3 regions of the Kitasatospora sp. NPDC018619 genome follow, and region 3 is predicted to be linked to each of the others. Evidence: riboswitches for the same ligand, from Rfam matches in the RefSeq annotation. Region 3 holds a riboswitch; each other region holds the start of a gene.

Region 1 (7,122 bases), on a different contig from region 3:
TGTGGGTCGAGTCGGTAGGCGCGCCGCCGCGGTTGGGCGTGGCGGGACGCGCGGGTGCGGAGTGCGTCGGGGGTGAACGGGCCGCTGGTCGCTGGTGGGCCGGGCGTGGGCCGGGTGTCGCGGCCGGGGGCCGAAGTGGTAGGTGTGCGGCCCCGCCTGGCCCGGGGGGGGTGAACGGGCCCGGGGTCAGGGGTTTCCGGGTTCCCGGTGCGGCCTTCGTACGGGGGTGCGCAGGCGGTGCGCGAGGGCGCTGGTGGCGACGCAGAGGGCCAGGGTGGTCCAGAGCAGCGGGGGGTTCTGCAGACCGATGCCGATGACGGCGGGGCCGACCGCGTAGGACACCGTCCAGGTGAGCTGGAACAGGGACATGTACGGCCCCTCGTCGCCCGCGGGGGCCAAGGCGACCGCCGCCGCTGCGGCGGTGGGCTTGGAGGCGAGTTCGGCCAGCGCGAGGACCGCCGCGACGAGGACCGCGAGCGGGCCCTGGAGGACGGGCGGGGCGCTGGACACCGTCGCGGTCAGGGCGATGGCGGCGGCCGCCGCGCCGATCGACAGCCGCAGGACCCGCGAGCGGCTCCAGCCGGACAGCAGGCGGCTGATCCGCATCTGGAGGGTCGTCGCGGTGGCGTAGCGGACGGCGACCACGACGGTGGGCCAGTAGGCGGGCTGGTGGAGGGTCTCCACGAGGTAGACCGGGAAGGCGACGGTCGGGATCAGCCAGGCCGCCGACAGCAGCGTCTGGGAGGCGACCAGCGACAGGAAGGGCCGGTCGCCGAGCGCTGCCCGGGTGCTGGAGCGCACCGTCCGCCGCCCGGGCCGCGCGGCGGCCGGGACGGCGACGCCGAGCAGCAGGGCGGCGGCGAGCAGGGAGCTCGCGCAGTTCACGGCGAGCGCGACCGACAGCCCGGGCCCGCCGGCCAGTGCCATCAGGGCGGTCGCCCCGAGCGTGCCGACCCCGAGCGAGGTCGTCTTGAGCACGGTCACGGCGGAGAACCAGTCGGTGAGCTCCTCCGGTTTCGCGAACCGTGCGACCAGCGTGGGCCAGGCGGCGCCGTAGAGGCGGTCGGCGGCCGTCACGACGAAGGTCGCGGCCGTCACGGTGGCCGGGTTCCCGGCGGCGAAGAACAGGCCGTACCCGAGCGCCGTCAGGAGGTTGGCGACGACCAGGCAGGCCTTCGGCCCCAGGGCCTGCACGAGCATCCCGCAGAGCGGCACGACGGCGAAGGACGCCAGCGAGCCGACCGTCACGGCGGTGCCGGCGGCGGCCGCCGGGAAGTGCCGGACGGTGACGAAGTACAGCAGCGACAGCGGCAGGAAGACGCCGGAGCCGAAGGTGTCGACCGCCACCGAGAGGAACAGCCGCCGCTGCCGCCCGAACCGCCCCGCTCCCGCCACGCCGCCCACCCGTCCCCGTCCCCCGGTCAGCCCTGCCCGCGCCTGCCCACGCCCGCCCGCCCCGCTACCGCTCCGCGCGCAGCCTGAGAACGTACGTCGCGGTCAGCGCGACCGCACGGTCCCCGTCCCGGGCGAGCTCTTCGAGGGCGCGGGTCGCCGTGCTGCCGGGGACGCCGGCGAGCGCCTGGGTGAGCCGTCGGCGGGCGTCCGGCCCGACACCGTCGCGGGCCAGTCGGGAGACCAGCCCGGCGGCGATCCGCTCCGCCACCGCCGGGTCGCCCGCCAGCGCGCCGAGCGCGTCGGCCGCGTCGGCGTCGTTCGCCGCCCCGACGACCGTGTCGAGCAGCGCCGGGACGGCCTCCGCCACGCCGCGGGCCCCGAGCGCCAGGGCGGCCTGGCGGCGGACCAGGGTGTCGGCGCTGTCGAGGGCGTCGCGCAGCCGGGCGGTGGCGGCCGCGTCCGGCAGCTCGGCGAGGGCGCGGACGGCGCGTTCGCGCACCGCGGCCGAGGGCGACCGCAGGCCCTCCGCGAGCAGGGCCGTCCCGTCCGCGCCGGACTGCGCCAGGGCCCAGCGCAGCGCCCCGGCGACGACCGGGTCGGACTCGTCCAGCACGGCCTGGACCAGCGCCTCCACCGGCACCGCCCCGTCCTCGCCCGCCGACAGCGCGGCGCGCTGCCGCGCCCCCGGGCTCTTGGACTCCAGCGCCTGGAGCAGCGCGACGACCTGGAGGACCTCCTCCCAGCCGGCGGGCTCGGCGGCGTCGATCCGCCGCAGCCGGGTGAGCAGCTCCGTCTCGGCGGCGATGCGTTCGCGGGTGCGCCGGATCAGGTCGTCCACGAGCCCGGCGGGCGCGAAGCCGGGGTCGTCGAGGGCCCGGCCGACGTCGCGCAGCGACAGGCCCAGCGACCGCAGGCTCTCGATGTGGAAGATCCGCCGGATGTCCTCGTCCGAGTACCGGCGGTAGCCGGAGCCGGTTCGTCCGGTCGGCCGCACCAGCCCGAGCGACTCGTAGTGCCGGAGCATGCGGGCGCTGACCCCCGACCGCCGGGCGACGTCGCCGATCAGCACTGCCTACCGCCCCTCCCGGCCGCCCCCGCCGAGGACCGCCGTCCGCTTCGCCTCCTCGATCGCGAGCTCGAACCCGGCGTCCGGCTCGCGCCACAGCCGCTCGGTGGCGAGCGCGTGGGCGCGCACCCCGGGGTCGGGGTCCGTCGCCGCCGCGGCGAGCACCGGCAGCACCTCCTCGCCGAGCGCGACCAGCGCCCGGCTGAGGCTCAGCCGCGTCTCCCGTGGGCCGCGTCCGAGCTGGGTGGCCAACACTACGGCCAGCGCGTGCCGCCCGTCCTCGGGGACGAGCACGACCGCGGCCCGCCAAGCGCTGCGGGCCACCTCGTCGTCGGGGTCGGCCAGCAGCGCGGGCGTGATCGCCGGCCAGGCCCGCCGGTCCCCGATCTTGGACAGGGTGTGCAGGGCCTGGCTGCGGGCCTGGGCGCGCTCCGCGCGGACCTCGTCGAGCAGCAGCGGTACCGTCCGGGCCGCCTCGTGCCGGGTGAGCGCCCAGGTGAGCATCTCGCGCACGGAGAACTCGGGCTCCACCGCGCACCGCTCGACGAGCCCGCCGACGAACCCCGGGTGCGGGCTCGCGCCGACGGCCATCGCCGCCCTCAGCCGCACCGACGGGTCCTCGTGCTCCAGCGCGCGCAGCGCCCGCAGCGTGTCCGTCTCCTGCTCCGACCTGGTCATCGGGACCACCTCCTGGGCCCCACTGAAGGGCTTGACACGGTGACAAGGTCAAGCGGGCGGGGATGCCCCCGCGCGGCGGTGCCGGGCCGGCCGGGGCCGTCCGCCCCACCTCCGCCCCGCGATCGCCCCACGGCCGTCCCACGACAGGACGGGCATCCGGACCTACCGTGAACGTAGGACTTCCGGTCCGGGGCCCTCCGCGAGCCGAGCCTCCCAGGCGGTCGCCAGGCGGGCCCGACCACCCGCCTCCCGCAGCCCGGGGGCGGTCGCCACCGAAGGAGTCACCGTCATGACCAGCAGTGTCAGTGGAGTCGGCAGCAGCCAGATCCGCCAGCCCCAGCGGCACCCCTACGCGTCCGGATGGACCGTCTTCGCCGGGGTCATGCTGATCACCGGCGGACTCATGGCGATCACCGAGGGGATCTCCGCGATCGCCGAGGACGACCTCGTCGTCGCCACCCGCAACTACGTGTACTCGATGGACACCGCGGGGTGGGGGTGGATCCACGTCGTCCTCGGGGCCTTCATCGTCCTGACGGGCGTGGCCGTGTTCAGCGGCGCCGTGTGGGCCCGCGCGGTCGGCCTCGTCGTCGCCGGGCTGGGGATGATCGCCAACTTCCTCTGGCTGCCCTACTACCCGGCCTGGGCCATCGTGCTGATCGCGATCGACGCCCTGGTCGTCTGGGCGCTGTGCGTCGGACGGGTCGAACCCGCCACGAAGGACGCCTGACCGGGAGCGCGTGACCGGCTCCGCCCCCGCGGCGGAGCCGGTCGGTGACGCCCGGGGGAGGGCCGTGGACGGAGCCGGGAGCTCCCGGGCACGGGACCGGGAGCGGAGGGGGGCTTGCCGACCGGCCCGGGGAGTCTTGTATCGTTCCTGGCGAATCATCCAGAGGGGTGGAGGGACCGGCCCTACGAAGCCCCGGCAACTCCCCGTTCGACCCGGCGTCCGAAGTACGCGCCGTGCCGTCCGGGATCAGTGCCAACTCCGGCCTGCCGCCACTGTGGCGCGGGAAAGATGAGGAGACACGGTGCTCTCTGTGCTGTCCTTCGTCCGGGCGCTTCCCACCCCGGTCCTTCCGCGTACCCGTCTCGTGCCCGGCGCAGGCCATCGGCCGACTTCTCCGGCCCGTCCTCGCTGACCACCCCCACGGCTCCCCGCCAGGAGCCGCCGTGAGCAGCGAGCGGGTGCCCGCTGCTCCGGCCCCGAGACTGGAGTACCCCCCATGGAGAACACGAGCGGCGTCGGCGTGCTCGACAAGGTCACCTCGATCCTCGGCACCCTGGAGGCCGGGCCCACCACGCTGGGCGGCCTGGTCGCCGCCACCGGCATGGCGCGGCCCACCGCGCACCGGCTGGCCGTCGCCCTGGAACACCACCGCCTGGTCAGCCGGGACCTCCAGGGCCGGTTCGTGCTCGGCCCCCGGCTCGGCGAGCTCTCGGCGGCCGCCGGCGAGGACCGGCTGCTGGCCGCGGCCGGCTCGGTCCTCGCCCAGCTGCGGGACGCCACCGGGGAGAGCGCCCAGCTCTACCGGCGGCAGGGCGAGGTGCGGATCTGCGTGGCCGCCGCCGAGCGCCTGTCCGGGCTGCGCGACACCGTCCCGGTCGGGGTCACCCTGCCGATGAAGGTCGGCGCCGCGGCCCAGGTCCTGCTCGCCTGGGAGGAGCCGGAGCGCCTGCACCGCGGCCTCCAGGGCGCCCGCTTCACCGCCACCGCGCTCAGCGGCGTCCGGCGCCGGGGCTGGGCGCAGTCCGTCGGCGAGCGCGAACTCGGCGTCGCCTCCGTCTCCGCGCCCGTCCGCGGCCAGGCCAACCGGGTGGTGGCCGCCGTCACCGTCTCCGGCCCGATCGAGCGGCTCAGCCGCCACCCGGGCGCGCACCTCTCCCAGGCCGTGGTGGAGGCGGCGCACCGGCTGACCGAGGCCCTGCGCCACCCCTGACGGGGGCCCACCCCGCAAGCCCCCTGGTCCGGGCTCTGGGACGCACCTCCGCGCGCCCCAGGGTCCGGACCAGGGCCCCTCGCTCCGGCGCCCGCGACCCGTCCGGGAGGCGCCCGCGACCCGTCGCTCCGGCGCCCGCGACCCGTCGGCCGGTCCCCGGTCGACGCTACGGCCGGACGGTGAGCACCAGCTTGCCCGTGACCCGGCCCGTGTCGCCCTCCGCGTGCGCCCGGGCCGCCTCCGCGAGCGGGTAGCTCCCGGAGACGTGCGCGCGCAGCCGCCCGGCCGCGGCCAGGGCGGCGATCTCCGCCATCCCCTGCTGGTCGTGCTCGACCAGCAGGGCCTTCGCGGTGACGCCCAGCTCGGCGGCGCGCTCGGCCAGGCCTTCGAGGCCCTGGGGGATGATCGAGACCAGGATGCCGCCGGGCCTGAGGGTCTCCAGCGAGCGCAGCCGGTCCCGGCCGCCGAGCGGGTCGAGGACCACGTCGACGTCGCGGGCCTCCCGCACGAAGTCGGCGGTGCGGTAGTCGATCACCTCGTCCGCGCCCAGCCCGCGGACGAAGTCGTGCTTGGCGGCGGAGGCGGTGCCGATCACGTACGCGCCGCGGGCCTTGGCGATCTGCACCGCGACGTGCCCCACGCCGCCGGCCGCCGCGTGCACCAGGACGCGCTGCCCGGGCTCCAGCCGCGCGGTGTCGACCAGGGCCTGCCAGGCGGTGAGCGCCACCAGCGGGAGCGCGCCCGCCTCGGTGTGGCTCAGCGCGGCCGGTTTGGGCACGAAGGCCCGGGCGGGCCCGGTGACGTACTCGGCGTGCGAGCCGACGCCGTACGGGTAGGGCAGCATGCCGAAGACCTCGTCACCGGGGGCGAGCAGCGAGACGCCGAGGCCGACCGCCTCGACCGTGCCGGAGACGTCCCAGCCGAGGGTGAACGGGGGCTGCCCGAGGAAGAGGCCGTGCGCGCGGTGCTTCCAGTCGGTGGGGTTGAGGCCGGCGGCGTGGACGGCGACGAGGACCTGGCCGACGCCCGGCACCGGCCGCTCGACCTGCGCCTCGTGGAGGACCCCGGGGCCGCCGAGGGTGGTCTGGGTGACGGCCCGCATCGTGGCCTGGGTGGTGTTCGTGGTCATGGACCAAGCCTGCGGCCGGGGCCCTGACCTGCGAAATGGCAAGATTGCCAAAGAACGATAGGATCATGCCATGGCTGTCACGGAGCCCCTCGTCCTGCGCGACTCGCCGCCGCACCGCGTGGTCGTCCTCGCCCTCGACGGCGTCTACCCCTTCGAACTGGGCATTCCCAACCGGGTCTTCCCCGGCGTCCCGGGGGCGTACCGGGTGGTGACCTGCGCCGCCACGCAGGACCGGACGGTGGCGACCGACGCCGACTTCACGATCACCGTCGGGCACGGGCCGGAGGCGCTGGACACCGCCGACACGGTGGTCATCCCGCCGTACGCCCTGCACCGCGTCACCGCCCGCCTGCCGGAAGCGGAGCGCGCGGCCCTCGCCCGGATCCGCCCCGGCACCCGGATCGTCTCCATCTGCACCGGCGCGTTCGCCCTCGCGGCCGCGGGTCTGCTCGACGGGCGCCCCGCCACCACCCACTGGGCGCTGGCACCGGCCTTCCGCCGGATGTTCCCGAAGGTCGCCCTGGACGCCGACGTGCTGTTCGTCGACGACGGCGACATCCTCACCTCGGCGGGCGCCGCCTCCGGCCTCGACGTGTGCCTGCACGTGGTGCGCTCCGACCACGGCAGCGCCGCCGCCAACCAGGTCGCCCGGCACTGCGTGGTGCCGCCCTGGCGCGAGGGCGGCCAGGCCCAGTACATCGAACAGCCGGTGCCGCCGGAGGGCGCCAACGGCACCGCCGCGACCCAGGCCTGGGCCCTGGAGCGCCTCGACCGACCGCTCACCCTGCGGGAGTTGGCCGCCCACGCCCGGATGAGCCCGCGGACCTTCGCCCGCCGCTTCCAGGAGGAGACCGGCACCAGCCCCGGGCGCTGGCTGATCCGCCAGCGGCTCCACCGCGCCCGGCACCTGTTGG
Region 2 (7,122 bases), on a different contig from region 3:
GTACTACCAGGTGCTGAACGGGCTGCTGGACCGGGAGGAGGCGCTGGCGCACGCGCCGGTGCTGGTGAACCGGTTGCGGCGGGTGCGGGAGGCCCGGCGGGCGGCTCGTTGACGGGGGCTCTCGGGAGGGTGGGTGGCGGGGGGGGGGGGGGGGGGGGGGGGGGGGGGGGGGGGGGGGGGGTGTGGGGGGGGCGGGGGGGGGGGGGGGGGGGGGGGGGGGGGGGGGGGGGGGCTCCGGGGGCTGGATGATTTTCAGACTGCCGGTGCTGTGGGTGGGGCGCCCGGTGGCGTGGGCAGTCTGAAAATCACCCGTCACGCCCCTCTCCGCACCCACCCCCTGCGCCGCCCCCTTCCGCAGCGCGTCCCTCTCGCCAGAGGGGGAGGGGCGGGAACGTGGCTGGGGAGGGGAGGGGAGGGGGGAGGAGGGGGGGAGGGGTGGGGTGGGAGCGGGGAGGGGTGGGGTGGGAGCGGGGAGGGGTGGGGTGGGAGCGGGGCTGGGGGAGGGGTGATGGGGGTGCTCCGGGGTAGGGGGGCGGTATGGGTTTTGACGAGATGGTGGTGCCGGGTACCGAGGCGGGGCGGGACGGGTTGCGGGCGATCCTGGCGGCGCCCGGGGATGCCGTGATCGGGTTGGACTTCGACGGGACGTTGGCGCCGATCGTGGCGGATCCCGGGCGGGCGAGGGCGCATCCGGGGGTGGTGGGGGCGTTGCGGCGGCTGGCGCCGGTGGTGCGGGCCGTGGTGGTGACGGGGCGGCCGGCGGGGGTGGCGGCGGAGTACGGGGGTTTCGCCGGGGTGCCGGGGCTGGTGGTGCTGGGGCACTACGGGGCCGAGCGCTGGGAGGCCGGGGTGGTCTCGGCGCCGGAGGTGCACCCGGGGGTGGCGGGGGCGCGGGCCGCGTTGCCGGGGGTGCTGGAGCGGGTGGGGGCGCCCGAGGGGACGTGGGTGGAGGACAAGGGGCGCTCGGTGGCGGTGCACACCCGCCGTACGGCGGAACCGGAGCGGGTGCTGGAGTTGCTGCGCGCGCCGGTGGGGGAGCTGGCGGCCGCGCACGGACTCGTGGTGGAGCCCGGGCGGCTGGTGCTGGAGCTGCGCCCGCCGGGGGTGGACAAGGGGGCGGCGCTGACCGGGTTCCTGCGGGAGCGCGGGGCGCGGTCGGTGCTCTACGCGGGGGACGACCTGGGGGACGTGGCGGCCTTCGCGGCGGTGGAGGAGCAGCGGGCGCAGGGGCTGGCCGGGCTGCTGGTGTGCGCCGGCGCGGTGGGGGACGCGCCGGTGCGCGAGCTGGCCGACCGGGCGGACCTGGTCGTGGGCGGGCCGGAGGGCGTGGTGGAGCTGCTGACGGCGCTCGGGGACGAGCTCACAGGGCGTTGAGCTGGTCCAGGAACCACTGCTGCGGGGGGAGGGCGGTGGCCGCGGCGGCGAGGCGCTTGGTGCGGTCGGCGCGCTCCTCCCGGCTCATGGCCAGGCCGGCGTGGAGCGCGTCGGCGGTGGCGATGACGTCGTACGGGTTGACGCTGAGGGCGTCGTCCGCGAGCTCCGCGTGGGCGCCCGCCTCGCGGGAGAGGACCAGGGCGCAGCCGTGGTCGGAGACCACCGGGACCTCCTTGGCGACCAGGTTCATGCCGTCCCGGATCGGGTTGACGAGCGCCACGTCGGCGAGGCGGTAGGCGGCCAGGGAGCGCGGGAAGTCGTCGTCGACGTGCAGGATCAGCGGCTGCCAGGTGGCGGTGGCGAACTCGGCGTTGATGGCGGCGGCCAGGTCCTGGACGGCGGCGGTGTAGTTCCGGTACTCGGCGAGGTCGGTGCGGGAGGGGTAGGCGAAGGCGATGTGCACCACCCGGTCGTGCCACTCGGGGCGGGTGCGGAGCAGGTGCCGGTAGGCCTGGAGGCCGCGGACGATGTTCTTGCTCAGCTCGGTGCGGTCGACCCGGACGATGGTGCGCCGGTCGCCGACGGCCGCGCGGAGGGCGGCGAGGCGTTCGTCGACGTCGGGGCGGTGGGCGCGCTCGCGCAGGAAGTCGGCGTCGGCGCCGAGGGCGTGGACGCCGAGGGCGGTGGTGCGGCCGCGGTGGGTGACGGTGAGCGCCTCGTGGTCGACGGTCGCACCGAGGACGGACGCGCAGCAGTCGGCGAAGGCGCGGGCCCAGCGCTCGGTGAGGAAGCCGGCCCGGTCGGCGCCGAGGATGCCGGTGAGGACGGCCTCGGCGACGTCGTCGGGCAGCAGCCGGTAGTACTCGGGCGGGGCCCAGGGGGTGTGCGAGAAGTGGCCGATCCGCAGGTCGGGGCGGGCCTCGCGGAGCAGGGCCGGGGCCAGCGAGAGGTGGTAGTCCTGGACGAGGACGGCGGCGTCCGGGGCCGCCTCGGCGGCGAGGGCCTCGGCGAAGGCCTCGTTGTAGGCCCGGTAGGCGGCCCACTCGGTGCGGAAGTCCGCGTCGAAGGAGGGGGCGGTGGGCGTCGCGTAGAGCAGGTGGTGGACGAACCAGAGGGTGGAGTTGGCGACGCCGTTGTAGGCGCGGGCGAAGGTTTGCGGGTCGATGTCCAGCATGCGCACGGCCTGGCCGCCGACCTCGTGGCCGGCCAGGTCGAGGCGGCCGTGCGGGGCCTCGGCGGCCGCTCTGCGGTCGGCGTCGCCGAGGGCGGCGCAGACCCAGACGGCGTTCGGGTCCTCGATGGCGGACAGGCCGGAGACCAGGCCGCCGCCCCCGCGCCGCATGGTCAGCGTGCCGTCCGCGGTGGTGCTGAAGGACACCGGTCCCCGGTTGGATGCCACCAGGACGGGGGCGGTGCCGGTCGCGCTCGAACGGTTGGTCGTGTGATCGCCCATGGTTGGGATGTTGCCGGGGGCCCGGGGTGGCAAACCCCGTCCGGGCCTCTCAGTGGCGGGTCGCGTATTCGGGGACGGTGTGCATCGGGGGGCGTTCGAGGGCGGTCACCGGGTGGGTGTGGGCGGTGAAGGCGCGGGTCCGCGGGTCGCGGGTGAACTGGGTGAGGTGGGGGTGGACGAGGTCGGCGGAGGCCTTGAGCCGGTGGGTGCGGTCGAGGCGCTCCAGGGCCGTCCGGTAGATGGTGGCGGCCATCCGGCCGAGCGCCTGGCCGTCCTGGTGGCGGTGGTGCCGGACCCCGACGTCCACCTGGGCCAGGGCGTCCAGGCCGACCAGTTCCAGGGCGTCGACCAGCAGGCCGAGCTCGACGCCGTAGCCGGTGGGGAAGGGCAGCCGTTCGAGCAGTGAGCGGCGGGCCGCGTACTCGCCGCCGAGGGGCTGGACGAAGCCGGCCAGCTCGGGCCAGTGGAGGTTGAGCAGGGGGCGGGCGACGAGTTCGGTGACCCGGCCGCCGCCGGCCGGCAGCACGGCGCCGTCGGACTCCAGCGGGCGGTCGTACATGGCCTTGACCAGTTGGATGGACTCGTCGGTGAGCAGCGGGCCGACGATCCCGGAGACGAAGGCCGGGTCGAACTCGCGCAGGTCGGCGTCGACGAAGCAGACGATGTCGCCGCGGGTGACGAGCAGCGAGCGCCAGAGCACCTCGCCCTTGCCGGGCACGGCGGGCAGCCGGGGGAGGATCAGGTCGCGGTGCTCCACCCGGGCGCCGGCCCCGGCGGCGACGGCGGCGGTGGCGTCGGTGGAGCCGGAGTCGACGACGACGAGTTCGTCGACGAGCGGGAGGCGGTCCATCAGCTCGCGGCGGACGGTGCGGACGATGTCGCCGACGGTGGCCTCCTCGTCCAGGGCGGGGAGGACCACGCTGACCGTGCGGCCGGTGCGCTCCTTGGCGGCGAGGAGGGTGCGCACCGGCCGGTCGGCCGCGCTCCAGGAGCGGCGGCGCAGCCAGGACGCCGCCTGCGGGAGGAGCTCGGGGGTCGGTTCGGCGGGCACGGAGGTCTCCTCGGCGAGGTCGGTGGGACGGGCCATCTCGCGTGGCGGACGGTCCCGTTCAGGGTTGACGCCTTCGGATACAGTCTTCGTACAGCGGTCGGACCTTTGCACGCCGGGGTCTCCGTTGCGCACCACCACAATTTCACAAGCTCATCCAGAGGGACTGAGGGAACGGCCCGTTGACGTCCCGGCAACCTTCTCGCGCGGCTGTCGACGACAGGCCCCGGCGGGACAGGTGCCAATTCCGGCCCGTGTCGCGACCGCGCCACGGGGAAGATGAGGAGAGAGGCCTCGCCATCATGGCTATCGACACCGCCACACCCGTTTCCGTCGACCTCGGCCCGGCCGCCGCGCTGTCCTGTCGCGAGTGCGGTACCCGCTTCCCGCTCGGCCCCAGCTTCGCCTGCCTGGAGTGCTTCGGCCCGCTGGAGATCGCCTACGAGTTCGGCAGCGAGGGCGCCGAGGAGCTGCGCCGGCGGATCGAGGCCGGTCCGGCCTCCATCTGGCGGTACGCGCCGCTGCTGCCGGTGCCGGCCGACGTCGCGTCCAAGCCGAACCTGAACCCCGGGTGGACCCCGCTGGTGAAGGCGGACAACCTGGGCCGGGAGCTCGGGTTCACCGCCCGGCTGCACGTCAAGGACGACTCCGGGAACCCGACCCACTCGTTCAAGGACCGGGTGGTCGCCTGCGCGATCGAGGCGGCCCGGGCGTTCGGCTACACCACGCTGTCCTGCTCCTCCACCGGCAACCTGGCCGGCGCGGTGGGAGCGGCGGCGGCCCGCGCGGGGTTCCGGTCCTGCGTGTTCATCCCGCACGACCTGGAGCAGGGCAAGGTCGTCATGGCCGGGGTGTACGGCGGCGAGCTGGTCGGCATCGAGGGCAACTACGACGACGTGAACCGCTTCTGCTCGGAGCTGATCGGCGACCCGGCCGGCGAGGGCTGGGGCTTCGTCAACGTGAACCTGCGGCCGTACTACGGCGAGGGCTCGAAGACGCTGGCGTACGAGATCTGCGAGCAGCTCGGCTGGCGGCTGCCGGAGCAGATCGTGATCCCGATCGCCTCGGGCTCGCAGCTGACGAAGATCGACAAGGGCCTCCAGGAGCTGGTCAGGCTCGGGCTGGTCGAGGACCGGCCGTACCGGATCTTCGGCGCCCAGGCCGAGGGCTGCTCGCCGGTGTCGGCCGCGTTCAAGGCCGGCCGGGACGTCATCAAGCCGGTCAAGCCGGACACCATCGCCAAGTCGCTGGCGATCGGCAACCCGGCCGACGGCCCGTACGTGCTGGACATCGCCCGCCGCACCGGCGGCGCGGTGGAGGACGTCACGGACGCCGAGGTCGTGGCGGCGATCCGGCTGCTGGCGCGGACCGAGGGCATCTTCGCCGAGACCGCGGGCGGGGTGACCGTCGGCGTGCTGAAGAAGCTGGTCGAGACCGGCCAACTGGACCCGTCGAAGGAGACCGTCGCGATCAACACCGGCGACGGCCTGAAGACGCTGGACGCCGTCTCCGACGCCGGGATGACCGCCGTCATCCGCCCGACGCTGGACTCGTTCCGCGCCGCCGGCCTCGTGTCCGCCTGAACCACCCGATAGGCCCCGCCCCCGCAAGGAGAGTCATGAGCGCCAACGTCCGCATCCCCACCATCCTGCGCACCTACACCGGCGGTGCCGCCGAGGTGACCGCCGAGGGTGCCACCCTGGCCGAGGTCGTCGCCGACCTGGAGAAGAACCACGCGGGCATCTCGGCCCGCATCCTGGACGACACCGGCAAGCTGCGCCGCTTCGTCAACGTCTACGTGAACGACGACGACGTGCGCTTCGCCGAGGGCCTGGCGACCGAGATCAGGGACGGCGCCAGCATCTCGATCATCCCGGCGGTCGCCGGCGGCTGCTGAGCCCGGCGCCGGTAACCCGCGGTCGCCCGCGCGTACGGAATTCCGCTTCCCGTATGCGCGGGCGACCGCGTGCATTCCGGCCGGAATATTTCCCGGTGGAGTCGGAGTAGAGTGTGGCTCGGCTGGGAACAGGGATTCCCTTTCGGCCCCCGCAGTGCTCGGCCCGGGGGTGTCCGGCCGCGCGGAGCGGCGCGTGAAACATGTCAGGCAGATGTCAGAATTCCTGCGGACGTTTGAGTAATTCGTCCGCTATGTCCCGCGTGGAATGCCGAGATTATTCCGATTCGGCCCGTCCTGTCCCCTGACGCCGGAGCGGAATTACCGGCGGCTGGCCCTGTTGCAGAGGGCGTCGATCCGGATACATTCAGCGGCGGTCGACGCAATCACCCGCTCACCGGAAGCCGCCCGGCGGTCCGTGCGGAGGGTTGCGGCGTGCACGGCTGCGCCCAGGGGGGGTTCCCCGGGCCGGCCTTCAACCAACCCGGGCCCGCGACCTGCGGGCACGTGAAGGGCCAGCACAGCACTAGGGGAGTTCGGAATGGCTCAGGGCACCGTCAAGTGGTTCAACGCGGAGAAGGGCTACGGCTTCATCGCGGTCGACGGTGGTGCGGACGTCTTCGTCCACTACAGCGCGATCCAGATGGACGGCTACCGCACCCTCGAGGAGGGCCAGCGGGTCGAGTTCGAGATCTCCCAGGGACAGAAGGGCCCGCAGGCGGACATGGTCCGCGCGGCGGTCTGACCCCTTCCGGCTCCAGGAGCTCGGCGCGGCCCTTCGGCTGGTGACCACTCGCTTCTCGACGGGCCCGTGCGACACGCGTCGCGCGGGCCCGTCGGCGTTCCCCGGCGGACCCCGGCGTCGGCTCGCGGATCGCCGATTGGGCTTGCACTCGACCACCCGGAGTGCTAATCATTGGCGTTAGCACTCACAGTGTGAGAGTGACAGCGGACCGGGTCGGTGAGGCCCCCGGGGAGCGGCAGGGGAATGGACCTCCGCGCACCAGGGCCGTCCGTCGCGGGCACCCCTTGGTCCGAGCAGTCGACCGTGTCCCGGAGGACCACTTCTGATGGCCAAGATCATCGCCTTTGATGAGGAAGCTCGCCGCGGCCTTGAGCGTGGCATGAACCAGCTCGCCGACGCAGTGAAGGTCACGCTCGGCCCCAAGGGTCGCAACGTCGTGCTGGAGAAGAAGTGGGGCGCCCCCACGATCACCAACGACGGTGTCTCCATCGCCAAGGAGATCGAGCTCGAGGACCCGTACGAGAAGATCGGTGCGGAGCTCGTCAAGGAGGTCGCCAAGAAGACCGACGACGTCGCGGGTGACGGCACCACCACCGCCACCGTGCTCG
Region 3 (7,122 bases):
GGAGCGGGCCCCGGGGCGGCCGTACGGGTGGACCGGGCGGGCGGGGGTGACGGGCCGTCCTCCGGGTGGGTGAGCCCGGGGCGGGGCCGGCCGGGAAGGAACGTGCGCGAGGGGGGCTCGGCGGCGGGTGATCCGGAGTAGCATCCGGATCAGGCGAACGTGGTCCGGATCACACTTGAGGGAGCAGGGTCCATGGCGTACACGACCGACGAGACGCTCACCGTCCTCGTCTACAGCGACGACCGCAACACCCGCGAGCAGGTGCTGACGGCGCTCGGCCGCCGGCCCGCCGAGGACCTTCCGGAACTGTCCTACCTGGAGTGCGCGACCACCCCCGCGGTGCTCAGGGCGCTGGAGAAGGGGGGAGTGGACCTCTGCGTGCTGGACGGCGAGGCCGTTCCGGCCGGCGGGCTGGGCCTCGGGCGCCAGCTCAAGGACGAGATCTACGGCTGCCCGCCGGTGCTGGTGCTGATCGGCCGGCCGCAGGACTCCTGGCTCGCCGCCTGGAGCCGGGCGGACGCCGCCATCTCCCACCCGGTGGAGCCGGTGGCGCTGGCCGGGGCGGTCGCCACCCTGCTGCGGGCGCGGCTGGCGAAGCGGACTCCGGCCGTCCGCTGAGCCCCGCCCCGGGCAACCGGAAGAGGGGGGTCGTGGCGAGAGCTTCGCTCGATAGGCTGGCTCCTGTCCGTACGGGCGTCCCCCTGGGCGGGGAACCGACAACAGCTGGAGTCAGCCATGGTGAACGTGAACCCTGCGAACGGCGGTAGCGACCCCGCGCAGGTGGTCCGCACCTGGCCGGACCTCCTGGCGGCGCTGCTGGAGGGGGAGGACCTCGACCGCGCGTCCACCGCGTGGGCGATGGACCGGATCATGAGCGGCGAGGCCTCGCCCGCGCAGGTGGCCGGGTTCATGGTCGCGCTGCGGGCCAAGGGCGAGTCGGTCGAGGAGATCGGCGGTCTGGTCGACGCGATGTACGCGCACGCCGAGCCGCTGGAGATCCCCGGCCCGGCGGTGGACATCGTCGGCACCGGCGGCGACCGGGCGAAGACCGTCAACATCTCCACGATGTCGGCGATCGTCGCGGCGGCCGCCGGCGCCAAGGTGGTCAAGCACGGCAACCGGTCGGCCTCCTCGACCAGCGGCTCCTCGGACGTGCTGGAGAAGCTCGGGGTGGCGCTGGACCTCTCCTCGCGGCGGGTCGCCGAGGTGGCCGAGGAGGTCGGGCTCACCTTCTGCTTCGCGGCGAGGTTCCACCCCTCGATGCGGCACGCCGCCACCGCGCGGCGCGACCTCGGCGTACCGACCTCCTTCAACATCCTCGGCCCGCTGACCAACCCCGCGAAGGTCTCCGCGCACGCCATCGGCTGCTTCGACACCCGGCTGGCCGGGCTGATCGCCGGGGTGCTCGCCGAGCGGGGCTCCACGGCGCTGGTCTTCCGCGGCGACGACGGGCTGGACGAGCTGACCATCACCACCACCTCGCAGGTCTGGCTGGTGCGCGACGGGGTGGTCACCGAGACCGCCTTCGATCCGCGGGACGTGGGCATCGAGCTGGTCGGCATCGAGGCGCTGCGCGGGGCGGACGCCTCGTACAACGCCGAGGTCGCCCGGCGGCTGCTGGCCGGGGAGCACGGGCCGGTCCGGGACGCCGTCCTGCTGAACACGGCGGCGGCGCTGGTCGCGCTGGACCTGGGCGACGCGCCGCTGACCGGGCAGCTGGCGGCCGGCATGGAGCGGGCCGCGAAGGCGATCGACTCCGGTGCCGCGCAGGATCTGCTGCGGCGCTGGTCGGAGGCCACCAGCCGCCTCTGAGGCGGTAGTTGGGGAGCCCGTGCCGGTGCGCCGGCACGGGCTCCGGTGCTGTCCGGATGCCGGACGCCCGTTTGACCGCCCGACGGGCGCGGCCTAGAGTCTTCGCCAGGTCATGAGTGACAGCGCCAAGCCCCAGCTGGCTGTCCGGCAACCCTCCGTCCGTGGCGGGGTGCCCTGGGTGAGGACCGGGTCGCCACGGCAAACCGTCCGTGCGGCAAGCGCGGACACCGGCGACGAGCACTCCCCGGGTCCCTGACCCCAGAAGGAGTGCATCCCCATGTCGTCCCTCACCACCGAAACCCTCGCCCCGCTCGCCGTCCTCGGCGCCGACGTCCAGGTCCCGCTCGCCAGCGGTGAGAAGGTCGGCTACGCGGCGCTCGACTACGCGGCCAGCTCGCCGGCGCTCCAGCGGGTGTGGGACGACGTCGCCGCCTACGCGCCGTACTACGGCAGCGTCCACCGCGGTGCCGGGTACCTCTCGCAGCTGTCCACCGACCTGTTCGAGCAGAGCCGCCGCACCGTCGCCGAGTTCCTCGACCTGCGCGAGGGCGACCAGGTGGTCTTCACCCGGGCCACCACCGACTCGCTCAACCTGCTCGCCTCGGCCGTCCCGGCCGGCACCCGGGTCTTCGCCTTCGAGACCGAGCACCACGCCTCGCTGCTGCCCTGGGCGCACGCCGGACTGGCCGTCACCTACCTGCGGGCGCCGCGCTCGCGGGCCGAGGCGGTGGCCGCGCTGGACGCCGCCCTCGCCGACGCGCCCGAGGGCCCCAAGCTGCTCTGCGTCACCGGCGCCTCCAACGTGACCGGCGAGCTGTGGCCGGTCGCGGAGCTGACCGCGGCCGCCCACCGGCACGGCGCCCGGGTGGTGCTGGACGCGGCCCAGCTGGCGCCGCACCACCGGGTCTCGGTGCGCGAGCTGGACGTCGACTGGATCGCCTTCTCCGGCCACAAGATCTACGCGCCGTTCGGCGCCGGGGTGCTGGCCGGCCGGGCGGACTGGCTGGACGCGGCCGCGCCGTACCTGGCCGGCGGCGGGGCGACCCGCACGGTGGCCCGGGAGACCGACGGCTCGGTGGCCGTCCAGTGGCACACCGGCCCGGCCCGGCACGAGGCCGGCTCGCCGAACGTCATCGGCGCCTACGCGATCGCCTCGGCCTGTCGGGCGCTGACCGAGGCCGGCTTCGACGCGCTGGAGGCCCGCGAGCAGCAGCTGATCGACCGGCTGACGGCCGGGCTGGCCGGGATCCCGCAGGTCAAGGTGCTCAACCTGTTCGGTGAGGGCTCCGCCCGGGTCGGCGTGCTCTCCTTCGTCGTCCAGGGCTGGAACAGCTCGCACTTCTCGGCCGCGCTGTCGGCCGAGTACGGGATCGGGGTGCGCGACGGGCTGTTCTGCGCGCACCCGCTGGTGCGCACGCTGCTCGGGGACGAGGACGTCGCCCCGTCCGAGTGCGGGGCGCCCGAGCCCTCGCTGCCGGGCGAGCGCAGCCTGAACGCGATCCGGGTGAGCTTCGGCGCCGGGACGCCGGACGAGCACGTCGACCGCTTCCTGACCGCCGTCCGGGAGCTGGTCACGCAGGGCGCCTCCTGGAACTACCGCAACGAGGGCGGGCGCTGCGTCGCGGACACCAGGCGCGAGGGCTGACGGCTACTCGTCCAGGCCGAGGGCGAAGGCGGCTTCCAGGTCGTGCTGGGAGTAGGTGCGGAAGGCGATCTGGGTCTCGGTGTCGGCCACGCCCGGGACCTTGTTGAGCCGGCCCGGGATGACCTCGGCCAGGTCGTCGTGGCGTCGCACCCGCACCATCGCCACCAGGTTGTAGCCCCCCGTCACCGAGTAGACCTCGCTCACGCCGTCGATGGCGGCGATGGACTCGGCGATCTCCGGGATGCGGTCGACACTGGTCTTGATCAGGACGATGGCGGTGATCACAGTTCGGGCTCCTTTGTGGGGTGCCGCCAGCGTATCGGGCGTCGGCCCGGTCGTCTCGGGGGGTGGCGGACCACGGTGCAGGCGTAGAGGAACCCGGCCGAGAAGCCGATCACGTGGACCAGGTACGCCACCCCGGGACCGGCCGTGTGCACCGACCACCACTGGAGGGCGAACCAGAGGCCGAGCACCAGCCAGGCGGGGAAGCGCAGCGGCAGGAAGAGCAGCAGCGGGACGAGGGTGGTCACCCTGGCCCGGGGGTGCAGGCGCAGGTAGGCGCCGAGGGCCGCGGCGATCGCCCCGGAGGCCCCGATGAGCACCCGCGTGGAGTCCGGCGAGTGCGCCTCGGCGAGCGCGAAGCCGTAGGTGCTCAGGCTGCCGGCGGCCAGGTAGAAGACGGCGTACCGGGCCCGGCCCAGCCGCCGTTCGACGGTGGGGCCGAAGACCTGGAGGAAGAGCAGGTTCCCCAGCAGGTGCAGCCAGCCGGCGTGGACGAACAGCCCGGTGAGGACGGACAGCGCCGGGTGCTTGCCCGGGGTCGGGGCGGCCGGGCAGCCGGGGACCGGGTCGGGGGCCTCGGCCAGCTGCCCGGCGGTCAGCGGGCGTCCGGCCAGCACCTCGGCCGGGACGGCGCCCCAGCGCTGCTCGTAGCGCTGCTCCGCGCAGACCCGCGCCCGGCCGCTGCCGTACAGCGGGTTGAGCCCGGCGGCGGGGCCGAGCAGGAAGACCAGCGTGTTCAGCGCGATCAGGGCGTAGCTGACCGCGGGGACGGCCGCCGCCGGGCGGCCGTCCCGGGCGGCGGTGTGGTCGGGGGCCGCGAGTGCCATGCCGCCAAGCATCCCTCCGGGCGGCGCGGGTGACACGGCGGTTTACGGCAGGTGGACTAGGGCCTGTGTTGTGGCGACCGGTGGTCGCGACGGTTGCCCCAGGCAATAGGCTTGGGGCGGGCATTCCCGCCTCCCGCCGCCGACGCCGGGGCTCCGGGGGGAGCGCCTGCCCCCGCAGGGACCACCCGAGAGGACCCCCGATGACCGTCCCCGCCCTGACCGCCGAGACGCGCTGGCGCTGCACCCTGTGCGGCAACCTCACCCGCTTCGACGTGACCCGCACCGCGCGGGTCACCGAGTTCCTGCACTTCGACCTGGCCGGCGAGTCGAAGGTCGAGGAGACCGAGGTGCTCAGCGAGACCGTCGAGTCGGTGCGCTGCCGCTGGTGCAACGCGGTGGACCAGGTCGAGCTGGTGGCCCGTCCGGGCGCCCAGGGGGCGCAGGCCCCCGCCGAGCAGGGCTGATCCCCGCCGCCGCGGCGGGTGGGCGCACGGCGCGCCCGCCCGCGCCGCACGGGACAATACAGAACAAGACGCACGGAGCGTGACGAACAGGGGGCGGTCGCGGCCGTGCCCCGCTGGACCAGGATCGGAGCCGAGGACGTGGTGGACGCAGCGAAGGAGCCCGGCGAAGCCCAGGGGCTTCAGCCCGCTGCGGCCGGAGCCCCGGCCGGGACCGCCGGGACGGCGGACGCCCCCTCCGAGCCCGCGGCGGAGCGCGTCGCCGAGAAGCTCGACCGGCCGCTGCCCGAGGGCGTGCGCCGGCGCGTGGTCGGCCTGGCCTCGGACGCGCTCGGCGGGCTGCCGCCGGGCGAGCTCCCGCAGAGCCTGCGTCAGTACGTGAAGTTCACCCCGGCGCGGCGGGCCAAGTACGCGGCCACCGCGCTGGCGGCGGCGCTGGAGGCGGAGCCGGCCTTCCGGGTGCGGATAGCGGAGCGGCTGCGCCTGGGGCAGCCGGACCTGGTGAGGGCGCTGGAGTCGGGCACCGTGCCGAGCGCGGCCGACCCGATGGACGTGGCCGCGGCCGCCTACCTGGTGCGGTCTGCGGGCTGGAGCCGGCTGGTGGCCGAGGCGGGCGAGGAGGCCGAGCGGGCCGGCGCCGAGGACGCGGCCGCCGAGGCGGCCCGGCTGGTGGAGAAGCTCCAGGCCGAGCTGGCCGAGGTGCGGGCCGCCGCGCGGGCGGAGGCGGACCGGCAGCGGGCCGAGTCCGACGGCGTCCGCCGGGAGGCCGAGTCGCTGCGCAAGAAGGTGCGGTCGCTGGAGAGCGACACCCGCCGGGCGCAGGCCGAGACCCGCCGGGTGGCCGGCGAGCTGGAGGCCGTGAAGGCGCAGGCCGCGGCCGAGCGCGGCGCGGCCGAGACCGAGGCGCGCCGGCTCCGGCACCGGGTCTCGGAGCTGGAGAACGCGGCCGAGCAGGGGCGCCGTTCGGCCCGTGAGGGGCGCAGCGTCGAGGACATGCGGCTGCGGCTGCTGCTGGACACCGTGCTCCAGTCGGCCCAGGGGCTCCAGCGGGAGCTGGCGCTGCCGGTCTCCCAGCTGCGCCCGGCGGACCTGGTGGAGGCGGTGGTGCCGGGGGCGGCCTCGCCGCACGACGTGGCCCGGCGCGGGCTGGCCGAGGACGATCCGGCGCTGCTGGACCAGCTGCTGGCGATCCCCCAGGTGCACCTCGTGGTGGACGGCTACAACGTGACCAAGACCGGCTATCCGACGCTGCCGCTGGAGCAGCAGCGGATCCGGCTGCTGGGCGGGCTGGCGATGCTGGCCCAGCGCACCCAGGCGGAGGTCACCTGCGTGTTCGACGGGCAGGACCTGGACGTCCCGGTGATCATGGCGCCTCCGCGCGGCGTCCGGGTGCGGTTCAGCCGGACCGGGGAGACGGCCGACGAGCTGATCCGCCGTCTGGTGCGGGCCGAGCCGCAGGGCCGTCCGGTGGTGGTGGTGTCCACCGACCGGGAGGTCGCGGAGGGCGTGCGGAAGGCGGGCGCGCGCCCCGTGGCGTCGGTGCTGCTGCTGAACCGGCTGGCCCGGCCCTGAGTCCGGCCGGACCGCGTGATGCCTGGTCAGCGCGGTGTCGGGGGGTTGTGCCGGTCCGGTGGAGTCAGTGTGCGGTGGCGGAGTTCATGCCATTGGGGGAGTGGCACAACGGATAGATCTTCACTAGGGTCTGGCGTCAAACCTATTTTCGGGAATCTCATCCCATCAGGTGAGTCCGATGGAAGAAGGAGCCGGTCCCTTGGCCTCCCACCGCCGTCCCAAGCAGCCGAGCCGCGCGCGGGTCTCCGTGCTCACCGCTGCCGCGGCGACCGCGGTCGCCCTCTCCGCCCAGGTGGCCGCGCACGCCGCGCCCCAGCCGAACACGTCGGACGTCAAGGCGCAGATCGACCAGCTCCAGGAGGAGCAGGAGCAGGCGGCCGAGAAGTACAACGGCGCCCAGGAGCGGGCCGGCCAGCTGCGCAAGCAGGCCGAGCAGCTGCAGGACCAGGTGGCCCGCGGCCAGGAGCAGATGACCCAGCTCCAGGGCGGCCTCGCCGAGGTCGCGGGCGAGCAGTACCGCACC

Evidence for each region. A riboswitch is a leader RNA that binds a small molecule or an ion and turns the genes downstream of it on or off. The one in region 3 is predicted to bind S-adenosylmethionine.
Region 1: it holds a riboswitch for S-adenosylmethionine, as region 3 does, so the genes downstream of both, ACH5AR_RS03625 (IclR family transcriptional regulator) here and ACH5AR_RS14720 (aminotransferase class V-fold PLP-dependent enzyme) in region 3, are expected to answer to the same signal.
Region 2: it holds a riboswitch for S-adenosylmethionine, as region 3 does, so the genes downstream of both, thrC (threonine synthase) here and ACH5AR_RS14720 (aminotransferase class V-fold PLP-dependent enzyme) in region 3, are expected to answer to the same signal.

What each region holds. Positions count from the first base shown of each region.
Region 1 covers NZ_JBISAI010000002.1:241,305-248,426, forward strand. Annotated here, with positions in the region: gene ACH5AR_RS03605 (MFS transporter) at 187-1,395, opposite strand; gene ACH5AR_RS03610 (HEAT repeat domain-containing protein) at 1,460-2,464, opposite strand; gene ACH5AR_RS03615 (HEAT repeat domain-containing protein) at 2,468-3,139, opposite strand; gene ACH5AR_RS03620 (hypothetical protein) at 3,429-3,869, shown strand; SAM riboswitch class I at 4,022-4,164, shown strand; gene ACH5AR_RS03625 (IclR family transcriptional regulator) at 4,366-5,079, shown strand; gene ACH5AR_RS03630 (NADP-dependent oxidoreductase) at 5,246-6,208, opposite strand; gene ACH5AR_RS03635 (GlxA family transcriptional regulator) at 6,279-7,122, shown strand, end outside.
Region 2 covers NZ_JBISAI010000023.1:68,819-75,940, forward strand. Annotated here, with positions in the region: gene ACH5AR_RS29035 (DUF3263 domain-containing protein) at 1-112, shown strand, start outside; gene otsB (trehalose-phosphatase) at 538-1,374, shown strand; gene ACH5AR_RS29045 (trehalose-6-phosphate synthase) at 1,361-2,827, opposite strand; gene ACH5AR_RS29050 (glucosyl-3-phosphoglycerate synthase) at 2,877-3,914, opposite strand; SAM riboswitch class I at 4,026-4,161, shown strand; gene thrC (threonine synthase) at 4,178-5,458, shown strand; gene ACH5AR_RS29060 (MoaD/ThiS family protein) at 5,494-5,772, shown strand; gene ACH5AR_RS29065 (cold-shock protein) at 6,311-6,514, shown strand; gene groL (chaperonin GroEL) at 6,840-7,122, shown strand, end outside.
Region 3 covers NZ_JBISAI010000008.1:107,570-114,691, forward strand. Annotated here, with positions in the region: gene ACH5AR_RS14710 (hypothetical protein) at 193-618, shown strand; gene trpD (anthranilate phosphoribosyltransferase) at 736-1,812, shown strand; SAM riboswitch class IV at 1,921-2,039, shown strand; gene ACH5AR_RS14720 (aminotransferase class V-fold PLP-dependent enzyme) at 2,090-3,457, shown strand; gene ACH5AR_RS14725 (Lrp/AsnC family transcriptional regulator) at 3,461-3,742, opposite strand; gene ACH5AR_RS14730 (rhomboid family intramembrane serine protease) at 3,739-4,566, opposite strand; gene ACH5AR_RS14735 (hypothetical protein) at 4,767-5,030, shown strand; gene ACH5AR_RS14740 (NYN domain-containing protein) at 5,172-6,599, shown strand; gene ACH5AR_RS14745 (NlpC/P60 family protein) at 6,799-7,122, shown strand, end outside.